Regions from separate parts of the Rossellomorea sp. y25 genome, predicted to be linked through region 4. Evidence: riboswitches for the same ligand, from Rfam matches in the RefSeq annotation. Region 4 holds a riboswitch; each other region holds the start of a gene.
What was found. Region 4 has a riboswitch for S-adenosylmethionine ahead of AAEM60_RS19695 (homoserine dehydrogenase). Riboswitches for the same ligand answer to the same signal wherever they lie in the genome.

Region 1: linked by a shared signal. The riboswitch ahead of mtnK (S-methyl-5-thioribose kinase) and the one ahead of AAEM60_RS19695 (homoserine dehydrogenase) in region 4 are both predicted to bind S-adenosylmethionine.
Region 2: linked by a shared signal. The riboswitch ahead of AAEM60_RS22205 (sugar ABC transporter substrate-binding protein) and the one ahead of AAEM60_RS19695 (homoserine dehydrogenase) in region 4 are both predicted to bind S-adenosylmethionine.
Region 3: linked by a shared signal. The riboswitch ahead of mmuP (S-methylmethionine permease) and the one ahead of AAEM60_RS19695 (homoserine dehydrogenase) in region 4 are both predicted to bind S-adenosylmethionine.

What each region holds. Positions count from the first base shown of each region.
Region 1 is NZ_CP145886.1:1,744,446-1,750,214, reverse strand. Features, by position in the region: gene AAEM60_RS08730 (pyridoxal phosphate-dependent aminotransferase) at 1-566, opposite strand, end outside; gene AAEM60_RS08725 (carbon-nitrogen family hydrolase) at 688-1,470, shown strand; SAM riboswitch class I at 1,574-1,730, shown strand; gene mtnK (S-methyl-5-thioribose kinase) at 1,847-3,028, shown strand; gene mtnA (S-methyl-5-thioribose-1-phosphate isomerase) at 3,047-4,093, shown strand; gene AAEM60_RS08710 (metalloregulator ArsR/SmtB family transcription factor) at 4,144-4,740, opposite strand; gene AAEM60_RS08705 (methylated-DNA--[protein]-cysteine S-methyltransferase) at 5,383-5,769, opposite strand, start outside.
Region 2 is NZ_CP145886.1:4,456,723-4,462,491, forward strand. Features, by position in the region: gene AAEM60_RS22190 (DUF2529 domain-containing protein) at 1-371, shown strand, start outside; gene AAEM60_RS22195 (ABC transporter permease) at 425-1,414, opposite strand; gene AAEM60_RS22200 (sugar ABC transporter ATP-binding protein) at 1,383-2,918, opposite strand; gene AAEM60_RS22205 (sugar ABC transporter substrate-binding protein) at 2,935-4,020, opposite strand; SAM riboswitch class I at 4,467-4,573, opposite strand; gene AAEM60_RS22210 (CTP synthase) at 4,807-5,769, opposite strand, start outside.
Region 3 is NZ_CP145886.1:1,143,198-1,148,966, forward strand. Features, by position in the region: gene AAEM60_RS05665 (isochorismatase family protein) at 1-432, shown strand, start outside; gene nei (endonuclease VIII) at 527-1,351, opposite strand; SAM riboswitch class I at 1,490-1,595, shown strand; gene mmuP (S-methylmethionine permease) at 1,690-3,102, shown strand; gene mmuM (homocysteine S-methyltransferase) at 3,071-4,021, shown strand; gene AAEM60_RS05685 (glucoamylase family protein) at 4,092-5,453, opposite strand.
Region 4 is NZ_CP145886.1:3,885,247-3,891,015, reverse strand. Features, by position in the region: gene AAEM60_RS19700 (DUF2254 domain-containing protein) at 1-1,317, opposite strand, end outside; SAM riboswitch class I at 1,578-1,687, shown strand; gene AAEM60_RS19695 (homoserine dehydrogenase) at 1,848-3,095, shown strand; gene AAEM60_RS19690 (aspartate kinase) at 3,269-4,465, shown strand; gene AAEM60_RS19685 (L,D-transpeptidase family protein) at 4,543-5,037, opposite strand; gene AAEM60_RS19680 (spore coat protein) at 5,161-5,769, opposite strand, start outside.

The sequences.
Region 1 (5,769 bases), 2.1 Mb from region 4:
AATGAGGTTGTAGCGATCGCACCAGTAGGATTATTAGGATAGTTAAGAAACATTAACTTTGCACTTTCTAACTCTTCACGAGACTGTTCTCGATAATCAGGTAGAAATCCATTTTCCTCACGGAGAGGCATTTTGATCATGCGGGCTTCTGCTAATGCTACCCCGGATAAATAATCCGGGTAACCAGGATCAGGCACTAATACACCATCACCAGGGTTCAATAAACATTGAGGAATTTCAACTAAACCTGCCTTTCCTCCGAACAGCACAGCTACCTCTGTTTCCGAATCTACTTTTACACCGTATTCACGGAGGTAGAAGGCGGCAATCGCCTCTTTAAATGACGATAAGCCACGGAATGGAGGATATTTATGATTCGATGGTGAAGCAGCTGCTTCTGTCAGTTTTTCCACAATATGTGGAGGAGTCGGCTGATCCGGATTTCCCTGCCCTAAATTAATGACATCATGTCCCTCTTCCACAACCGCATTCACTGTACTTGCAAGGGATGCGAAAAATTGTTCAGGTAATAAATCTAAACGTTTTGCCTTACTAAAGGTTTTCATATACTCACCCACTACATTTTTTTGAAAATTAATTACTTTCAAATTCTAGTCACAAATGATATAACGGAAAATAAAGAATGTAAAGGAATAAATTCCAAAAGTCTATAATGAGGTGAAGCAAATGATTCAAAAGATAGGTCTCGCACAAATGGATATTGTGTTCGGAAACCCTGAAGAAAACAAGAAAAAAGTAGAACAATGGGTTAAAAAAGCGAAGAATGACGGCTGTGATACAGTTGTGCTGCCTGAGCTTTGGACGACTGGATATGACCTTACAAGAATGGATGACATAGCTGATAACGGTGCGAAAGATTCATCTTCTTTCCTGACTTCTCTATCAAAGAAATATTCCATTCACATTGTAGGTGGTTCTGTGGCAAACAAAACACAGAATGGGGTGAGCAATACACTTTTAGTTGCGAATTCCGATGGCAGGTTGGTGAAACAGTATTCAAAGCTTCACCTTTTCAAGCTAATGAATGAACATCATTATTTACTTCCTGGACAAGAAGATGGCATGTTCACCCTTCAAGAAACAGAGATGGCAGGATTGATTTGTTACGACATTCGTTTTCCGGAATGGTTCAGAAAACATGTACTATTGGGAGCCAAGATTGTTTTTGTCGTAGCAGAGTGGCCAGCAGCACGAATTGATCACTGGCAGACCCTCTTAAGGGCACGAGCGATTGAAAATCAGTGCTTTGTAATCGCCTGCAACCGTGTGGGCAGTGACCCGAACAATGAATTCGGCGGTTGTTCCCTCATCATTGATCCCTGGGGAGAAATTCTTTCAAAGGGATCTCAAACGGAAGAATTGGTTTCAGCTGAAATCAATTTACATGAAGTAGAAAGAGTCCGAAAACAGATTCCGATATTTCAGGATCGAAGACCGGATTTTTATTAGAAAGGTTATTTCTTTAAAAAAACCGTTGACATGGAAAATACTTCAATGGTACCATTCAATTCATATGGAACATTCTGAAAGTTTAATTAAATAGCGTACGCAACTCTTATCAAGAGCTGGCTGAGGGATTTGGCCCTATGAAGCCCAGCAACCGACCATAATACCGTATTAAAACGGGGCGCAGTAAGCGCCGGATTGACTAATCCAGTAAGGCACGGTGCTAATTCCAACAGAAAGATTATCTTTCTGAGAGATAAGAGGCGACGAAGATACCTTCTTCAAGCCTCTTTCGAACATGGAAAGAGGCTTTTCTAATGCCACGGAAAAGCCTCCATAACACTGTACTCATAAGGGTGTACTAAAAGGAGGAACGAAAATGGCAATTACTAAACTCAATACGTATCAACCACTAACTGAACAGTCGGCAATTGTGCTGGCCATTCGTTTAAGAATTTTTGAAGATGGAACTCTCTTGACATGTAAAGAAATAGGAGACGGCAACTTAAACTTGGTATTTCATGTAGTAGAGAGTGAAACAGGTAAAGGAATCATTATTAAGCAAGCACTTCCCTATGCAAAGGTTGTAGGGGAAAGTTGGCCATTGACAATCGAACGGGCAAGAATCGAAGCCGGTGCTCTAAAGCTTCAACGATCATTTGTAGGGGATCTGGTTCCTGAAGTGTACCACTCAGATCCTGCACTTGCGATTACGGTAATGGAGGATTTGAGTGCACTGACGATTGCCCGGGCAGGCCTTATCAAAGGGGAAAAGTATCCACAGCTCTCCCAAGACATCGGAACTTTTTTAGCCAATACACTGTATTTCACATCTGATTATGCCCTTCATCCTTTCAAGAAAAAGGAATACGTGAAAGAATTTTCAAATCCTGAGCTATGCAAAATTACTGAAGATCTCGTATTTACTGATCCTTTTTTCAATAGTGAAACCAATGAATTTGAGGAAGAGTTATCTCAAGATGTTCAAAAATTATGGGAAGATTTCACTGTAAAGCTTGAGGTGGCAAAATTGAAAAAGAGCTTTCTGACTGAAGGGGAAGCGCTACTGCATGGAGACCTTCATACTGGTAGCATCTTTGTAGATCAGAACCAAACAAAAGTGATCGATCCCGAGTTCGCCTTTTATGGACCGATTGGCTTTGACATTGGACAATTCATTGCAAACCTCATCTTCCAGGCGGTTTCAAAACCTGAAGAGAAGGATACGATTCTCCATCACATCCAGAATACCTGGAACGTCTTCTCTACGACGTTCTCCAAACATTGGATGGAAAGCCGAGATGCCTACACGAAAGTAAATGGCTACCTTGAATATGTATTGGAGAAAAGCTTTCAGGACAGCATCGGCTTTGCAGGATGTGAATGTATCAGAAGAACCATTGGCCTTGCTCATGTTGAAGATTTGGAGAGCATCGCTGATCAGGAACAAAGAATAAAAGCTAAACGTATTTGCATAGCTCTTGGAAAAGAACTGATCGTGAAACGCAAACAGATCCAGTCCATTGAGGGACTCATATCCTTAATACAGTCACATTCTTAATGAATAAAGGAGATTGACATGACACAAACACTTACAATTCCAACTTCACTAGAGTGGCATGAAGATTATTTACTGATTCTAAATCAACAAAAACTGCCTAACATAGTGGAATACAATAAACTCTCGACCATTGAAGATTATTATGATGCGATTATCACCCTAAAAGTGAGAGGGGCTCCTGCTATTGGCATCACGGCGGCTTACGGATTAGCCCAAGCAGCCTGTCAATATGAAGCGAATACCCTAGCAGAATTCATGGACCTCTTTCATCGGGACAAGAAATACCTCATTGAATCACGGCCTACTGCAGTCAACTTGGTTTGGGCTTTAAATCGCCTGGAAAAGGTATTAGAGCATATATCTTCGGTTAATGAAGCCAAAACCAATTTACTCCATGCTGCAATCCAACTTCATGCAGAAGACGAGGCAGTATGTCGTTTAATAGGAGAATATGGATTAAGTATATTGAAGGACAAACATAAGGTGATGACCATTTGTAACGCAGGTTCCATTGCAACGAGTAAATATGGGACGGCATTAGCCCCATTTCATTTAGGAAGAGAAAAAGGAAAAGCTTTTCAGGTTTACGCATGTGAAACGCGGCCCGTTCTGCAAGGGGCACGACTGACTGCTTGGGAATTACAACAATCCGGAGTTGACGTCACCCTCATCACCGATAGCATGGCGGCTCATACAATGAAAGAAAAAGGTATAGAAGCAGTCATCGTTGGTGCTGATCGCATCTCTGCCAATGGGGATACCGCAAATAAAATCGGAACGTCCATGCTTGCCATTCTGTGTAAACACTTCAATATTCCTTTTTATGTTTCTGCTCCATCCTCCACTTTCGATCTTTCAATCCGAAACGGTAATGAGATTCCGATTGAAGAAAGAACCCGGGAAGAGATCACAACAGTAGGTGGAACATTGATTGCACCAGAAAACGTTCCTGTTTATAATCCCGCCTTCGATGTTACTTCTCATGAGTTGATTACAGGCATTATAACGGAAAAAGGTGTTCTCTACCCTAGCTTTGAAGAAAGTATTCAACAAACCATCGGTTAAATCCAAAGGAAGAGCAGGAGATCCCTCCTGCTCTTCCTTTTACTTCCTTGCTATTTCTCATACAGTTTTGACGATGCCCACATCTCCCTCGGGTTCACTTCGTATATGCCATTTTCCCGATACATAAACTGATGAATAATAAATTCTCTTCTCAGGGTTGCAAAGTCCTCATGAAATTGTTGAATATATTCATTCAAATCTTTTTCCTTATATTTTTCTCCCACCTTTAATCCTTCCACCATATGTTCCAATATAAATAATTTCTTTTTTTGTTGAGAAGGAATATTTTTGATTCGTCCATTTTTCTCAAGGAAATTATTCTTTACCTTCTGTTTTTCTTTCAATAACTTCTCTGACATCACATTTTCCCCTTCCTCTTCCTGAGCAAACTGATGAAGAACATTTCCATGATGACTCAAAACCTTTTTATTCAAATAGTAGTAAACCGTGTTCTTCTCTCTTCGTGAATAAACAAGATTGCACTCTTTCAGTTTCGTTAGATGATGGGATATTGTCGGGGCAGTGAGTCCCAGTTTTCCCGCAATGGCTCCCACATGTAAGCTTTCAGATGCCAGTAAATAGACAATCTTGATTCGGGTAGCATCACCCATCGTTTTATGAAAAGCTACCTGTTTACTTAATTGCAAAAGGTCTCCTCCTCACTATTTAGATTACCATCTAATTAGATGATAATCTAAATAGGGTTGTAATTCAATCACTAATTATAAAAGGTTCTTTTCTTAAACTTTGTTGCTTTTGAAAAAGCGAGTAGTGGGTTGATTTCCGCTCCAGGTGCTCGCTTTCCGCGGGGCGTGAGTTGAGCCTCCTCGGGCTTTGCCCTGCGGGGTCTCAACTTTCCCGTTATTCCCGCAGGAGTCGAGCACCTTCCGCTCCAATCAACTTTCTAAGTGTGAGTTTCTTACTCTAGACTAATATAAATATCATAATTGTTTAGAATACAGCATTTTTCAAAATGTACAGTAGATTTTAGCTGGTATAGGACAAACTGTTTCATTCAATTGTTTATTAGCATAAATAAGCTGTGTCACGAAAACTCTTATACATGGTGAGGGCTGCGTAGACTCCATTTTGGTCGTTCCGAGACCCCGTTCGGCTAAGCTGAGGAGGCTCGGCCGAATGCTAGCTGCAAGTGGAGCAGTTCCCTCACCACCTAGTACACGCTAATTGACAGAGCCCTGAAGAGCTTATGTTAAAAAGCAACAATCTTTGAGAAAAGAGCGGTATAAAAAAACAGGCAACCTCCATTTGGAGGATGCCTGTTTTTCATTCTATTGTTCTAACAACAATAAGGTTTCTTTCTTATCCACCTGCTTACCGGCATAGCCTGTAAGTGTTTTATTCTTTCCAATGACCCGGTGACATGGGATGATGATGGGGAAACGATTGGCTTTATTCGCTTGTCCTACTGCCCTTACAGCTTTAGGTCTTTGAATCGCTTGGGCTACATCCTGATAAGACCAGGTTTCACCAAATGGAATCTGCTGCAGGATTTTCCATACTTCTTTCTGAAAAGCTGTTCCTTCTATCTTTAAAGGAAGATCAAATTCCCTTCTCTCTCCTTTAAAAAATTGTCTGATTTGTTCTTGTGCAATTTTTAATATCGGATGATCCGTATCAGAATCCGCTTTCCCCTCATCTTCTATAAACTGTACTGA
Region 2 (5,769 bases), 570 kb from region 4:
TCACAGCCGAGGCTTTGTTTGGTGCTGAACCTCTTCCTTCTGCTAAAAGATATAATGGTTCTACCCAACTGACGGAAGCTGATCGTGTATTAGTCGTCAGCCGCTTTTCAACTGATGAGGATGCTGTGGAGTTAGGGAAAAAACTGGCTGATGAAGGTGTGCCATTCGTGGCTGTCTCTGGATTGGTAGAGGGTGCAGAGAATCTGTTGGACTTAGCCGATGTTCACTTAGATACGAAAGTGATCAAAGGCATGCTTCCAGGCGATGAAATCGGTGAGCGTGTAAGCTTCCCTTCCAGCATGGCTGCCCTTTATCTTTATTTTGCGCTGGGGTTTGTGATCCGTGAGATGTTGGAGGAGTATGAGGAGTAATCCTCAACCAAAAAAAAGAGAGGCATCCAAATAGGGCGCCTCTCTTACAAACTTCAAGCCCCCCGCACCTTCTTGGCATGCACATACGTCACTGCCAATGCCAATACCAGTACGCTTCCTTTAATAATTTCAAATGCATAGTATGGTAGATTCATCATCGTCAATCCATTCAGCAGGACCCCTATCAACGCTGCCCCAAAGAAGGTGCCGAGGATATTCGGTTTTCCTGCGCCCAAGACGGAGAAGCCGACAAACACAGCGGCGACTGCTTCCATGAGGAGCGGGCCACCGGCATCCATCTGTCCTGATCCGACCCGGGCTGTGAACAGGATTCCTCCAATCGATGCGAATACACCTGAGAGAACGTAGGCAATCAACTTCACCCGGGTCACCCTGACACCTGATAAGCGTGACGCTTCTGCGTTACCCCCTGTCATATACAAAATGCGCCCCCATCTCGTGAAATGCATGATCACATAGACGATTCCGACCAACACGAGCATGATCCATACCGGTACCGGCAATCCGAGCCACTTTCCCTGGCCGATCCAGAGGAACGCTTCTGAAAATTCCCCCGGGGCTGTCCCGCCAGTTGTCATCGGCATATGATTGTAGATCGAGTACCCTTCCGTATACGTCCGATGAACACCTGAAATAATATACATGGCCCCTAATGTAGCAAGCAAATCCGGAATTCCAAATTTAACGATCAACAGCGAATTGAATAACCCGACTCCCGCTCCCACCAACAATGGAACAAGGAGCACGATCCACAACGGCGCTTCATACCAGACCATCAATGAAGCCGTCACAACGGTAGACAGGGAAACCGTCGATCCCACTGAAAGGTCAAAGCCATCGACGACGAGAGTAAAGGTTACCCCTAATGCCACTAATGTGACGATGGAAATCGAGCGGAGAATGTCTGATAGATTTCCATAGGTGAAGAAAAATGGATTATATAAGCTGAAAAATAGTAGAATCGCGGCCATCAACACGATGGCCCCGTATTTAAATAGTAAGTCGAGTATCTTGCCTTTCATGCGCTTGGATCCCTCCTGAAGCATAAAACAATATGAGTTCTTGAGTTGCTTCTTCTTTTGTCAGTTCTTTGACGATCCGGCCATCATACATGACGAGTATCCGGTCCGAGATCGCCAGGATTTCTTGTATTTCACAGGAAAAGTAGAGAATACCCTTCTCTTTTTCTGCAAGGGATTGAATCAGGGAAAATATCTCTTTCTTCGCTCCCACGTCCACGCCCTTCGTCGGTTCATCAAATAAAAACACCGAAGCTTCATCGGACAGCCATTTCCCTATTGAAACCTTCTGCTGGTTTCCTCCGCTTAAAAAGTTGGCCTGGATTCTTTCATGAGCGGTTTTAATTCCAAGGGATCGGATTTTTTCACGGGCCAGCTCACGTTCTTTGCGACCGTTGATCCATAACCAGTTGGAGACTTTTCTTAAAGAAGGAAAGCTAAGGTTGTGCTGAACGGTTTCATGAATGAACAACCCTTCTTTTCGTCTTTCTTCCGGAACAAGTGCCAGACCATTTTGAACCGCATCCCGGGGAGAGTGAATCCTCAGCTTCTTTCCTCCCAGAAAATAGTCACCCGATTCTACCTGAGAGGCTCCGAATAAGGCTTTGGCAAGCTCGGTTTTTCCCGCTCCCACAAGCCCGACCACTCCGACTACTTCTCCTGCCTTAACGGATAAATGGATATCCTTCACCTTTTGTCCGTCTTCGAGCCCCCTCACTTCGTAAAGCGTTTCACCGATCGGCAGCGTTCTTTTCTGAAACTCTTCTCTATATGTTCCTCCAAGCATGGCTTCAATGATCTTGTGAGAGGTTGTTTGTTGTGTTCCAAACGTTCCAATGGTCTCTCCGTCTCTCATGACCGTGATGCGATCGGAAAGCTGAAATACTTCCGGGAGCCTGTGAGAGATGAAAATGACCCCTACTCTCTCTTTCTTTAAATCTTCTATGACTCGGAATAACTTTTCCGTCTCAGAAGAACTTAAAGGTGCCGTTGGTTCATCCAAAATCAATACTTTCGCTTGTTGAAGCAGGCTTCTGGCAATGAGCACCAGCTGCTTTTCAGCGAGACTTAAGTGTGACGCAGGCTGACCGAGGGGAATGGTTTCTGCCCCGATGCGTCTAAGCGCCTCCGACGCTTCTTTCTTTAATGACTTTTTAGTAATAAAGAAGAAACCTTTTTGTGAGAACTGATCAAGGACGATATTTTCCGCTACAGAAAGTCCAGGGACAATGGCCGTGTCCACTTCCTGGTACACGCAATGGATGCCATGCTCCTTCGCTTCTTTCGGAGATTGATAGTCTCTTTTTTCAGAGTGAAGGATGATGTCTCCGCTGTCCTGCACATAGGCTCCTGATAAAATCTTCATCAGCGTACTTTTCCCAGCACCATTCGCCCCCAAGAGGGCATGGACCTCCCCCTCTTTCACATCGAAGCTTGCATTCTTTAGGGCTTTCACTCCTGAGAAGGTTTTATTGATATTGATCATTTCTAACAGTGGAGACGTCATCTCTTTTAACTCCTTTCTACTCTTTGAACGATCCTTCAAGCGTTTTTAATTCATCTGTATAGCCTTGCTCACTTGCTCCCCAGCCATCTACATGCTCGTGTAATTGATCTGTGGTAATCGTTTCTTCAGGCAATGCTTCTTTTTCAATAAATACCGGCTCAAGCTTTACTTTCTCAGGCGTTTCCTCGCCATTTAGCTTTTGATATAAAAACCGGACCTGCACGCGTCCGATATCTTTCGGATCAACGGCTGCCGATGCCACCCACGGGCTTCCATCTTTTTGAATGATTTGCAGGTCTTCATCACTCATGTCGATTCCATATACTTTGATTTCATCTCTCCCTGCCGCTTCGATTGCCCGAACGGCGCCTTTTGCAAATTCATCCCAAGCAGCCCAAACAGCATCGATGTCACCTTTGTTCGGATACTGTTTCAATATGGCCTCCATTTGAGCCTGTGTATCCAGTGCTGTATTCTGAGTAGCCGCTCCAAATGCCGCCACCTCTTTAATATCAGGATTTTTTTCTAAAAACTCCTGATAGGCTACTTGGCGTCTTTCCATCGGGGCAAAGCCTGCAACCCAAATTTTCACGATCTCACCCTTACCGCCAATCTCATCTGAAAGCTTCGTCAAGGTTTGTTCAGCCATTTGCTGATCACCCTGTTCGAGGACCGTCACCTCTTCTGAAGCAACATCCGCATCGAATACGACAACCGGAATGTTTTGTTCCTTCGCTTTTTCCACCCCTGATTGCAGTGCTTCTTTCGTTCCATGATCGATGAGGATCCCATCAAACTTTTGATTGATGGCCGCATCCAGGTTAGAAGACATTTTTGCCAGGTCCCCTTCAGACGTAAATACTTGAATCTTGCCCCCAAACTTCTCTACCTGCTCTTTGACACCTTCTATGTATTGAGCGGAAAATGTCCCTAAATTGATTTGCATAATAAGGGCGATCTTTTTATTGGCCAATGGATGATCAGATGTTGCTTCCTTCTTCTCTCCACTGTCTGCGTCCGCTTCCTGGGATACCTTTGGCTGACAAGCGACTAAACTGAAAATAAGTGCGAGTAATACGAATAATGATGCCGTTTTTTTCATCTTTCTTTTCTCCTCCCGAGGTGATATGCCTCAATTTTTTAAAATATTCTTTTCATAAAAGATATTTGTTGTTTTAAAACCGGGATCTGCAAAGGCTCTGTCAACCAGTATGTGCTGGATGGTGAGGGGAACCGCTCCGCTTGCAGCTAGCGTACGGCCGAGCCTCCTCATCTTCGCTTCCGGGGTCTCGGCACGCCCGTTTTTCCGCAGGAGTCTACGCAGTTCCCCTCACCATCTATAAGAGATTTCCGTGACAGAGCTCAGTATTGACAGAGCAATCTAAAGGAAAGTATCCCTACTTTAAAGCTATTATCGACCTCCGTACACCTGGAGCGGAAATCAATCAGCACTTTCCCTTTAAAAGCAACAAAGTTCACAAAACATTCTTTGCAAATAAAAAAACCCCTTTTCCCAAGAGAAAAGAGGTTTATGTATAAATAAACGTACTCTTATCACTCAGGAAATTCTTCCTGCAGGTCTTAGCACCTTTCCGTCTAAACGGTAGGTTGCCGGGCGTCATCGGGCCAGTCCCTCTGCCAACTCTTTATAAGAGATTATGAAATTTGGTATAGTTCGCATGCTATAAACGATATGTTAACGATATGCGGGAATATTGTCAATATTCTTTTTTGGAAAATTTTATAGATGAGATAAAAGAGGAGTTCGTGAAAATTGTCGTTATTTGTAGAATGGTCGATAAATTCCGATTCCCCTTAAAAATCGGCCACCCCCACCCTAAAAAAAACCGCCCTCCCAAACCTGGGAGAGCAGTTACATAATCAAATCTTATTTCTCACCATACGCAAGTGACGCTTCCACGAAGTCTCTGAATAGAGGCTGCGGGCGTGTCGGGCGTGAAGTGAATTCAGGATGGAATTGAGATGCGACGAACCATGGGTGATCGCTTAGCTCGATGATTTCCACAAGACGGCCATCAGGGCTTGTGCCTGAGAAGATGAAGCCGGCTTTTTCCATTTGCTCACGGTAGTGATTGTTGAATTCGAAGCGGTGGCGGTGACGCTCATAAACCACTTCTCCGTCGTAGGCCGCATAGGCTTTTGAACCTTTTGTCAGCTTACATGGGTATAGTCCAAGACGCAGTGTCCCACCAAGATCTTCGATATCCTTTTGTTCTGGTAAAAGGTCGATGACAGGGTATGGCGTTTCAGGATTTAACTCAGCAGAGTGAGCTCCTTCCAATCCAAGAACATTACGTGCGTATTCTACAGATGCCAGCTGCATACCAAGGCAGATTCCGAGGAAAGGTACCTTGTTTTCACGGGCATATTGAGTCGCAGCGATTTTCCCTTCTACTCCACGGTCACCGAAGCCACCTGGTACAAGGATTCCATCTACATCTGCCAGTTTTTCTGCTACATTTGCGTTGTCGATCAGCTCAGAGTTCAACCATCTTACTTCGATGTCGCTATCGAAATGGTAGCCTGCGTGACGAAGGGCTTCCACTACTGAGATATACGCATCCTGCAGTTCAACATACTTCCCTACCAGGGCGATTCTTGTTTTACGGGACAGGTTTTTCACTCTATCAACGAGTTCATTCCACTCGGTCATGTCTGCTTCGTGGCAATTAAGCTTCAAGTGCTGACATGTGATTTCATCAAGCTTTTGATCCTGTAGTGCAAGTGGTACAGAGTATAGTGTATCTGCGTCCATTGCTTCGATTACAGCATTTTTATCAATATCACAGAATAACGCGATTTTGTCTTTCATGTCTTGAGTCATTGGCAT
Region 3 (5,769 bases), 1.9 Mb from region 4:
CCCGTCTTTATACGGGATAAGGATGTCGGAGGCGGGGAAGGTGACGGATTCCAGGTTCACAGGGACATCCATGTTCCGGACAACGCTGTTGTGTATGATAAATTAGCGACAAATTCGTTTTATGGTACGCCTTTATTAAGCTTTTTAAAAGACAATAAGGTTGAACATGTCGTCATCATGGGCTGCCAAACAGAATATTGTATCGACACCGCTGTTCGGTATGCAACGGTTAATGGATTGGATGTAACCCTGGTATCGGATGGTCACTCAACGAAGGATTCATCCGTGTTGAAGGCTGAACAAATCATCCAGCACCATAACAAGGCTTTGTATGGTCATTATAATGTAGATCATTTCTCCGACGTCAGACAATCCGATGAAGAGTTGTTTCAGCCGAAGCATGATTATTATCGGGAGAAATACGGAATGTAGAATAGAAGAGCTCATTTTGTCAGATCTGATGAGATGAGCTTTTTACTGTAACACAGTTATCTTTGTTCATGGGAGGCGAGGGGGTGCAGGGAACCTATCTCCCAACCTGACATACCGGACAAAAATACAACCGCCTCGAAGCTGCGACCGTCTTCTCAATTTCACTCCCACAAATAAAGCATGATGCTCCTTCCCGATTGAATACCCAATGTCGATATTTTGAGCGCTTCTCTCCTTGAGCTTTTAACTTATCAACAAGTTCAAGATCGTTTGTAATTCCCCCAGTCTTATAGGATTGCATCATTAAATGAATGATTGCCTCTGATGTTTTCATCAATTGATCTTTCGTACAGTCAATCGGACGGAGAGAAGGGTGGATGCCTGCTGCAAACATGATCTCAGATCTCAAATAATTCCCGATTCCTGCTACAAACCCTTGATCTAATAAAAAAATCGACCACTTTCTTTTGTAGAATCGTTTGTCTTTCATTCTTTGGAGCAACTCGTCCGCTGTTACTTCTTCACTCAAAATATCGGGTCCCACTTTTGCAACGAAAGGATGCTCAGGTACCTCTTCATCACGTAGGACTTCAATATCAGATGCACTGTAAAGAAGTGCCGACTTTTTCTCATTATGTAGAGCCAATCTGAGCTGGCGGTTTGTCTTCGGATAATTGTAAAGGTTCCTGATGTACCACTTTCCATAGAGTTGATTGTGTGAATAAATGGTGTAGCCATTGTCAAAGCGGATAAGCATGGCTTTTCCTTTCGTATCCACTCTGGTCACGATCGATCCTTTTAAAAGGTCTTCGTACTCTTCTAAATGAGGGAAGGCAAAGTACACATCTTGTACGTTTTTATTTTTAAGAGCGCGCTCTACTCCATCTGCAGCTCTTCTGATTTCCGGACCTTCTTGCATGGCAGTTTCTCCTTTTTTAGTATAGTTGTTCCCTTTTTTCTTTCCGAAGTAACATTCGGATAGGCTGGGCTGCTCATCTGTTTCATGTTCTTGACATTATTCCAATATATTGATAAAGTTTTAAAAAATCTACATATTTTCTTATCCAGAGAGGTGGAGGGACTGGCCCTTTGAAGCCTCAGCAACAGGTCTGTGAAGATACTGTGCTAATTCCAGCGGGTGATTCAAACCTGATAGATAGGAGCAATCTTTTATTTGTCGGTGACGCACTCGTTCAGGGTGCGTTTTTTGTTTGTCCACTTATTCCACAATATATTCAGGAGGAAGGGTGTTTTTTTATGGAACACGCAGGTCAGAGTTTTAAAAGGAAGATGAAGACACGGCATTTGGTGATGCTGTCTCTTGGAGGGGTGATCGGAACCGGGCTATTCTTGAGTTCGGGTTATACGATTCATCAGGCTGGACCGTTTGGGACGATCCTTGCTTATTTGATTGGGGCGCTGGTTGTTTATCTTGTGATGCTTTGCTTAGGCGAGCTTTCTGTCCATATGCCGGAGACGGGATCCTTTCATAGTTATGCTGCAAAGTTCATTGGTCCAGGCACCGGTTACACGGTGGGCTGGTTATATTGGCTGACATGGACAGTGGCATTGGGGTCGGAGTTTACGGCGGCTGGCTTGATGATGCAGCGCTGGTTTCCTTCGATTAGTGTATGGATATGGAGCGCGGTCTTTGCTGCGTTGATTTTTGGACTTAATGCATTGTCAGTGCGGTTTTTTGCTGAATCTGAATTTTGGTTTTCTTTAGTAAAAGTGATTTCGATTGTTGCGTTTATTGTGATCGGGGCAGGGGCGATTGTCGGGTTCATCCCTCTCGGTCAATCAGAGCCCGCTCCGTTTTTCTCGAATATCACAAGTTCAGGGTTGTTTCCGAATGGGGCATTTGCCATCTTGATGACCATGCTTGCCGTGAACTTTGCCTTTTCAGGAACAGAATTGATCGGGGTTGCGGCGGGAGAAACGGAGAATCCATCAAAATCGATTCCTAAAGCTATCCGCACCACGCTTGTGAGATTGATCATCTTTTATGTAGGGACGATTGTCGTATTATCTGCTTTATTGCCGAGCCAGTCAGCCGGTATATTGGAAAGTCCTTTCGTAGCGGTGCTAGGACGGATTGGAATCCCATATGCCGCCGATATCATGAATTTTGTTATTATAACGGCCATTTTATCAGCCGCAAACTCAGGTTTGTATGCTTCTTCCAGAATGCTATGGTCGCTGGCAGATAAGCAAACCATCTCACCGATCTTTGCCAAATTGACTGATAGGGGAGTCCCTCTCAATGCGATTGTATGCAGCATGCTGGGAGGGGGACTGGCCTTGCTTTCAAGCATCATTGCACCGGGAACGGTCTACATCGTATTGGTTTCGGTCTCAGGCCTTGCGGTAGTGATCGTGTGGATGAGCATTAGTGCTGCCCAATTTCTATTTCGAAGACAGTATATAAAGGAAGGAAACGATGTGAAAGATCTGGCTTATCGGACGCCGCTCTACCCACTCGTTCCCATTGCGTCATTTCTGCTTTGTCTAGCTTCTTGTATCGGCATTGCCTTTGATCCCACTCAGAGGATAGCCCTTTATTGCGGAATCCCGTTTATCGTCCTTTGCTATGGAAGCTATTATCTAACACAATACGTAAAGAAAAGAGGAAAAGGTTATGTCGAATCAACTGAAGCTAAATCCCATTGATAGTATTTTACAAAAACATTCCCCACTGATTTTAGATGGAGCATTAGCCACAGAGCTGGAATCCCATGGCTTTGATTTAAACGATTCCCTTTGGTCTGCCCGTATACTTCTTGAAAAACCGGAAGCGATTGAGAAGGTTCATGCTGATTATTTCCGTGCAGGAGCCGATTGTGCGATTACAGCCAGCTACCAGGCAACGGTGGATGGTTTTAAAAAGCGAGGAATAGAGAAACCTGAAGCGCTGGAATTAATCAAGAGAACGGTTACTCTTGCCAAACAGGCCCGGGATGAATTCTGGAAGGAAGAGAAGGGCAATGCGAATCGGCCGAAACCAATCGTTGCAGGTTCTGTAGGACCTTACGGGGCATACCTTGCTGACGGCTCTGAATACGTTGGGAACTATGGAGTAAGTGATCAACATTTAGCAGATTTCCATTTTCCAAGAATCCAGGCATTAGTGGAGGCGGGTGCTGATTTGTTGGCATTCGAAACCATCCCGTCCTTGCAGGAAGCAAAGGTACTGGCTTCACTTCTGAAAGAATTTCCAGATACCTGCGCCTGGCTGTCTTTTTCATTAAAGGATGGAGAGACGATAAGTGATGGAACGGGGATTGAAGAGTGCGCGTGTGTGTTCAATGACGATGAACAAATCGCTGCAATTGGTGTGAATTGTGCACCAATTCCTGCGGCCAAGAAGGCGATAAGCGTATTAAGCAGAAACACTGACAAACCACTCATCGTGTACCCGAACTCAGGTGAGTCTTACAATGCTGAGACCAAAACGTGGCATGGGGAGGAAGGGTGCTCGGCGTTTGATGAGCAATCAGTAGTTTGGTACGAGGCAGGTGCCCGTATCATTGGTGGTTGCTGCCGGACGGATCCGGGTCAAATTGAGGCGTTGGCGAAGAGATGGAGGTAGGCAGTAACACTTAAAATACAAAAAGCCCAAGTAATACATCCACTTGGGCTTTTACATTATCTTCGCTACATTATTTAATAGAGAACGTCTCTTTTATCAGCAGGTCCTCAGGTGATTTCCCGATTTGATCTTGATGGAAGTAATCTCTGATGACTCCATCTTTTAAATAATTGACGATTGAGACCATTGTCATACCTTGATCTAAGGCGAGGTAGGCTTGTGTCACTTCACCTGTTTCCACATTGACTGAATCAAGGAAGCCGTATTTCCCGTACATATCGAAACGTTTCAACGCTTGGATGTTTTTGAACGCTTCCATCGGTGCGTATTCAAGTGCAAGGAAAGTGGCGTGTGGAGTGACAGTGCCATCTGACTTATAGCCGTCCATGCCTAATGGAGTAGCGGCAAATTCTGAATAGTTATCCGGTGTGGCTGCTGGTGACATGCCCCAGGCTGCATACCCTTGCTCTTTAGCATATTGAATCTGGATGTCTACATGACGCTTATTGTTCAAGCCAAGTGCGTTCTTCCCGAGTTCTTTCTCCTTCAGTACAAGCTGTGGCATCAATGCTTCAAACATGCTTCCTCCCCAGCTTGGTACATATTTAGTGCCCTTGTAGCTGTAATGTCCTTCGAAGACATCTACGCCGTCATATGTTTCTGTATATCCTTCAGGAATTTGAGCCTGCCAATCCCAGCTTTCAGGCATGGTGCGGAACATTCTCCACCAATGTTCTTCCGGTACGTCCTCTTTCCCGATGGCGATGTAGCTTGCTACGCGTGGTTCAGTATAGAAGGCACCATAATGATGAGAAGTATAGCTCTCGGTTGCTACATCATATCCGCCCCGCATTTGTCCTACTTCCGGTGTGTAAAGAGTGGAATAATCCATGTCCTCTACTAATGCGTGGGTCTCTTCATAGAGTTCCGGATACGCTTGTCCCACTACAACGAGTCCTGCAGATAGCCATCCATTATCAACAGTTGAAATGAATTGCCCCCAATCTGTCATGAGCGTTGCATCTTCTGTATAGTACCAGTTGTAAAATAATCCGTTCCATTTTTCCATAGCTTTTAATGAATTCAACGTCTTTTCGATGTTTGTCACGGCATCTTCACGTGAGATCAGGCCGACTTCCTCAGCTGAAATCGTACTCATCATATACATGGCGATGTTCGTTGGTGACGTGAATTTCTGGGCATTGATCTCCCCATTATCCATTCGTACGGCATCATAAGTGAGCCCGGTTTTCTTATCTGTAAAATCCTCGAAGTATCGATAGGTATTTTTTGAAATCGCTTTCAATTGTTTGGACAAAGCGATCTCTTTTCCTTTGGTTGTGTGCTCTGCAGAAGCCGCAGCAGGGGTTGTGGCGCTGACGATTAGCAATAAAGCTAACAGCAAAGAAAAATATTTCTTCAAATTTGACACTTCCTTTCAATTTGGTGAAACGTTTCGATTAAAGTATACAAGAGTGATCAAGAGACGTATATCACTCAATAGTAACAATTATCTGAAAATAAGAAGTAGGTATATTACATCTCTTGTGAGTCTTTTATACTAGTGGAATCGGCAAGTAAACTCTATAGCCAGATCCGTCTCTCAATGCATAGAGTGCTAACATATTGAAACGCTACTATCTTTTTCTTTCTGGATAAAGTGTTATTGGTTTTTATTAAAGAGGGACGTGGGGACAGGTTCCTTGTCCCGACACCCTTTTCATGAATGGGACAAGGAACCTGTCCCT
Region 4 (5,769 bases):
TAGACGTGCCAGCTTATGAACTTCCTGCAGAAGAAAGGTTTTATCTAATTCGTAAATGACCTCCCTTTCAATATGATCAATGGTATTACAGGCGAATTCCCATATGGCTTTGTGCTTAGAGGGGTCAATGGACTCTGCAATAAGAGCGAGTGCCCGAACGATGTCAGTAATGATGAGATGATTTTCTTTTGCATAATGCCTGATATAGCCAAATCCCCGATATAGATAGTATTCAAATGCTTCTGTCTGGAGAATGACTCGTATTTTTCCTTCTTGATCGATTAAATACGGGGTGAAGGATAGGTGATCTTCAACTGTTATCATCAGATCGGCCATTTGATCAATCGTATTGGAGGCTGTTTTAGGATCATCATTTCCAAGGGATTTGATTGCTACTTCTGCAAGCTTATGAATTCCCATTTGCAGGTCTTGAATTTCCGTCTCCTTATGGCCCATTTCGATAAAGTCGAGATAGTGATTAGTAGAAATATCCTTGGTTTCAGGTCCCCAAATGCTCACCAATTCATTCCCCGCCAAAACATAATCCCCGACTTTATAGTGGAGCTGTATGACAAGTTGATCATTTTTTGCCGCTTCAATCATTCCATGAAAATCAATCAACTGTATATATCCCGACTCTCTTGACTTCACATGAATGATATTCTCCTTATAGTGCTCCATTATATCGCCGGTGTTTCTAGTTCGGTGGGCTTCTAGGTCATGTTTCAGCGTTTGATTGATCATCACCTCAGAAACCTGCTTCATATTGTACGTAATATTGTGCACCTGCATCCAAGTAGAGGCATGGTTAATGAAGAATATAAAAGTGACTGCAGTAAGGAATGCAAGTCCAATCGTCATGATCGGGGCAGCAACAAACAGTTCTTCCTTTGAATTTCCGATAAATAGAAAGAGGAGCAATACATATACAAAACTGCCATTGAAAATTCCAAGGGCATGCTGCGTTTGTTTGTCCGAAATGAAATCCAGGAGCATCCTCGGTGAAAATTGACCACTGAACATCGTTAGTACAACAAGCAGCGAATTCAGGGTGAAAGCACTGAGTGTGAGAATGCCCCCGATGAGTGTACTGACAAGCATGCGTGTAACAGATGCATCCATACTTAATAAATCAAATGTATACTGAGAGATGTCAGCATATAAATCTAAATAGAGGGTGAGTGCTACAAGGAGTATGGAAAAACAAATATAAAAGAATGGCATATACCAAATGGTCAGTCGGATCTCTCGCATTCGTTGCCGTTTTGACATGAGCAGATATTTTCTGATGGATAAGGGAAGCAGTTTTTTCAGCATAATAGATTCGGTTCCTTTCAAATCAAGGGATATGGATTAGTTTTCCCTGCCAGATCATGTTAAAACGTCTCTCTGCAAATTAGATTTATAGGCTTCTAGATGGAGTCGAATCTTAAGTAAACCAATAGGAATTACCCTACCTATTGACATTAGAAAGAATTTTTGAAAAATACCAAAAATGGTATTGACGAAGGAATGAATCCCCTATATAATCCAATTCATACTCAAATAGCAAGTAATACCAAAACGAAACGATATATCTCTTATCAAGAGCGGCGGAGGGATAGGCCCGATGAAGCCCGGCAACCTACAGGATCAGACTGTAAAGGTGCCAATTCCTACAGATCTATACGGATCTGGAAGATAAGGGGAGGAGCATGATTATTTAGCCCTCTTCTTAAAAAGAAGAGGGCTTTTCTGTATACCCTCTTTCTTTCCCACATTGCTCTCTTCGACTCTCAGGGTGGATCTTCAAAGGAATGAATCAAGCAAGTGAAAAATTGAAAAAAAGATACTTAGGAGGCTGAAGCATGTCAACGATAAATGTGGCACTTCTGGGGTTTGGAACAGTCGGGCAAGGAGTCTGTGAAGCCATTGATACCCATCAGGAAAGAATAAGGGAAGTCCTCGGTAAAGAGGTAAAGGTAAGGGCCATCCTTATTAAGGATCCTGTTAAACAACGAAACATTGATTCGTCAATTAAGGTCACAACGGATTTTCAAGAAATTCTGGATATCCCGGATCTTCATGTGATCTTTGAAGCAATCGTAGGTGAAGAACCGGGTCATACGTATTTAACCAAAGCCATCGAGAAAGGAATTCATATTGTCACAGCAAATAAAGCCATGTTTGCTAAATATGGTCCGGATCTATTGGAAAAGGCGAGAAATAATGGGGTAACCATAGGTTTCGAAGCGACGACAGCGGGGGGGATTCCCGTGATCGGCAGTATCAGGCAGCTTCTTAAGGTGAATGAGATTGAACGGGTTCAAGGAATTCTGAATGGGACGTCCAATTTCATCTTATCGCAAATGAGAAAACGTGGAATCTCCTTTGAGACAGCGTTAAAGCAATCCCAGGAGAAGGGGTATGCTGAAGCTGATCCGACCAGTGATATTGAAGGCTATGATGCTTTCTATAAACTTCTCATTTTAAGTCAAACGGCATTTGGCAGGCAGCCGGACTGGAAGGATATCAGACGAAAAGGAATATCACACCTGACTGCAGAATGGCTTCAAGCAGCGGAATCATTTCGATTGCGATTTAAGCATGTAGGTTCCCTTGAACGGGATTCTTCAAATCATATCACGGGTGAAGTCGAACCAATCCTTGTCCATGACACCCATCCGTTTTACGGTGTGGAGGATGTGGAAAATGCCATCTCGCTAAAGGGCAGCCTTGTAGGCAGGATCACCCTGCTGGGTCCCGGGGCCGGTAAATTACCTACCGGAAGCGCCATGGTAGAGGATTTTCTTTCATTGATAGAACGGAAGTATACGGACTCTGCCCAAAGCACAGTGAGCACCGGGGAAGTTCATCAAGAGAGCAGCCACCAATGGGTTCTGAGGATCCGTGAAAATGAAGATTATCAAAGCTGGATCCCATCGTTTACATTAAAGGATCGCATTCAGCTGGACGATTACTTGTATGTTTTTGTTGAAGGTAGCAAAGACACACTTCAAACTCTTCTAAGGACACATGACGATATTCAAGCCGTTTCTATTCTAAAAGAAATTCCGTTGGAAAATGAGGTGAAAACTGGCGTCGCCGTTTCATAAAAAAAGTATTAACCAAGTATCATATCGATCGTTGTTTAAAGGAAATGTTTATCACGATGTTGATTGGAGCGGCAGATGCTTGACTCCCGAGGGAAGCGAGCACCAGGAGCGGAAAGCAGCCATTAGTGAAAAATAGCTTCAAAAAAAGGTCTGATAGAAAGTAGGGGGATCACTTGAGTATTATTGTTCAAAAGTTTGGTGGAACCTCTGTTGGTTCTACAGATCGAATCAAACGGATGGTCTTCAATGTCTTGAAAGAAAAAGAAAAGGGGCATGACGTTGTCGTAGTGGTTTCAGCTATGAATAAAACGACTGATACCCTCGTGAAATTGGCAGGGGAACTTTCCACAGAGCCAAGCAAGAGAGAAATGGATATGCTCTTAAGCACTGGGGAGCAGGTGACGATTGCCCTTTTGACGATGGCCCTCGAACATCAAGGAGTAGAAGCAGTGTCCCTGACAGGCAGGCAGGCGGGGATCCGAACCGACGGAGTATTCGGAAATGCGAAGATTACCTCAATCGATACGCATCGGATCAAAACGGAGTTATCAGACGGACGAATCGTCGTAGTAGCCGGCTTTCAAGGGATTACGAAAGGAGGAGAGGTGACCACATTAGGGAGGGGCGGTTCGGATACGACGGCAGCTGCTCTTGCATCGGCGTTAAAAGCCGTCAGATGTGATATCTATACAGATGTGGATGGTGTGTATACATCGGATCCCCGGGTCGTTCCCCTGGCATCGAAAATTGATACCCTCTCCTATGAGGAGATGCTGCGCTTAGCCACCATGGGAGCGGGTGTCCTGCATCCAAGAGCCATCAAACATGCGAGGGAACATCACGTGCCGCTTGTTGTTTGTTCCAGTTTGAATGAGGGGCGTGGAACCTTGATCAGTGGGAAAACTCATAGAAATGCTTCAATAGTCGGAGTGGCCCATCAGGAAGACATCTCTGTTCTCACAATATTTGATTGCCAGGGAGGAGAGTCATTGATTCTTTATGATCTCGATTCACACCATATCGAGACAGAAATAGTAAAGTACGGGGAAAACCTTGTCCTCATCGTTAAAGAACAGGATTTTCAAGCAGTAAAGAGAATCGTCGAACAATATAATCAGGCCTACTCCCATATAGAACAAAGAGAAGATCTATCTAAAGTATCTGTGATTGGACGCATCAACTCATCCCATGAGGTGAAAGAGAAGGTTACCAACGTTTTTCATGACTACCATATTTCAAAGGTGTCTATATGGGAATCTTCAGTAGGATTAAGTGCTCTTGTGGAAAAAAGGGATGTGGAAAAGGCGGCCAGAGTCCTTCATATGCACTTTGGACTGGATTATATAGAAACAAAGAGAGCTGTCTTATAAAGGAAAGAGTGGTGATGCCATCTGACTGTCACCACTTCCCAAATGGAGAAGTGTATAGGCATCCCTATACACTTCTTCTATGGACTGATCAACACAGGTGTACCGATCGGAATGAGGCCTGCCAACTCCTCAACGTCTTTATTATACATGCGTATACACCCTCTGGACACGGCATTCCCAATGGAACTGGGGTCATTTGTTCCATGGATCCCATAACTCTCTTTTGATAAACTCATCCACATCGTTCCAAAGGGGCCACCGGGATTCGGTGCTTTATTAATGATGATGAATTCCCCAATTGGGGTTTCGAAGAGTACTCTACCCACTGCAATGGGGTACTGCTTGATTTGGATGCCGTCTTTGAATAAACGCAGCCAGCGGTTGTTAACAGAGACTTGAATACGGTAGGGATTCGCAGTAGCGTCAGGAATCCCCGGTATGGTGATCGTTTGTCCGGGATAAATATTATCTGGGTCAATACCTGGGTTAGCATTAAGGATGACGGCCAAGGGAGTCCGGTAGTCCCTTGATATCTGACTAAGTGTTTCTCCTGTCTTTACTGTGTGTACCAACTCAAACACCTCCCAATTTCACTTTCTTTCTTAGTCTATGTACATGTGAAAAAGTCGGTTCATCAGACGAGCCGGGACATAAAAAAGCCTGCATCCAAAGAAGGCGCAGGCGTAAATAGCAGCTTATTGAGGGGGGGTCTGCTGTGGAACTGTCGTATAGCTTTGCAGCATAAGCGTCATATCCTGTTCATTTAGCTGAGGAACCTGATAATAGCCATGCTTGTTTTGATAGAGGAAAATCTCATAACTCATTTCAATGAAGTTCGGTACACTGTCTGCCACAACGCGGCGTAATACGGGATTTGTCATTTCAAGAGCCGTCATGGCAAGCAGGGTGGCCAGAGATTTCGTTTGTCCAAGCATATAAGCAGACAAGCCTTTATCTGAAAGCTCATTGACGGATTGGTTTGGTTTTTTGGGTGTTCCTGGTTTTACCCCATAAGTAGTGGCGTGGGATTGGGTCATTTTGTATTGTTGGGTTGGTACAGCAGGGTCATGCCCTGTAGAAAAGCTTCCCACAATCGTATTATACATAGTCGTCACGAAAGTTGACTGCCTCTTTAGAATATCCTTAAGTTCAGGATCCTGGATGTGTTGATCATACATTTGATACTGATCCAGCATGCTGATGATCCCGGCAATAATTTCGTGGGCATCAAATAGTTCATGGCCACCATGATCTTTACTTTGGTTATTCATCATATTGGGTGGCATTTGAGTTCCAGGTTGAGG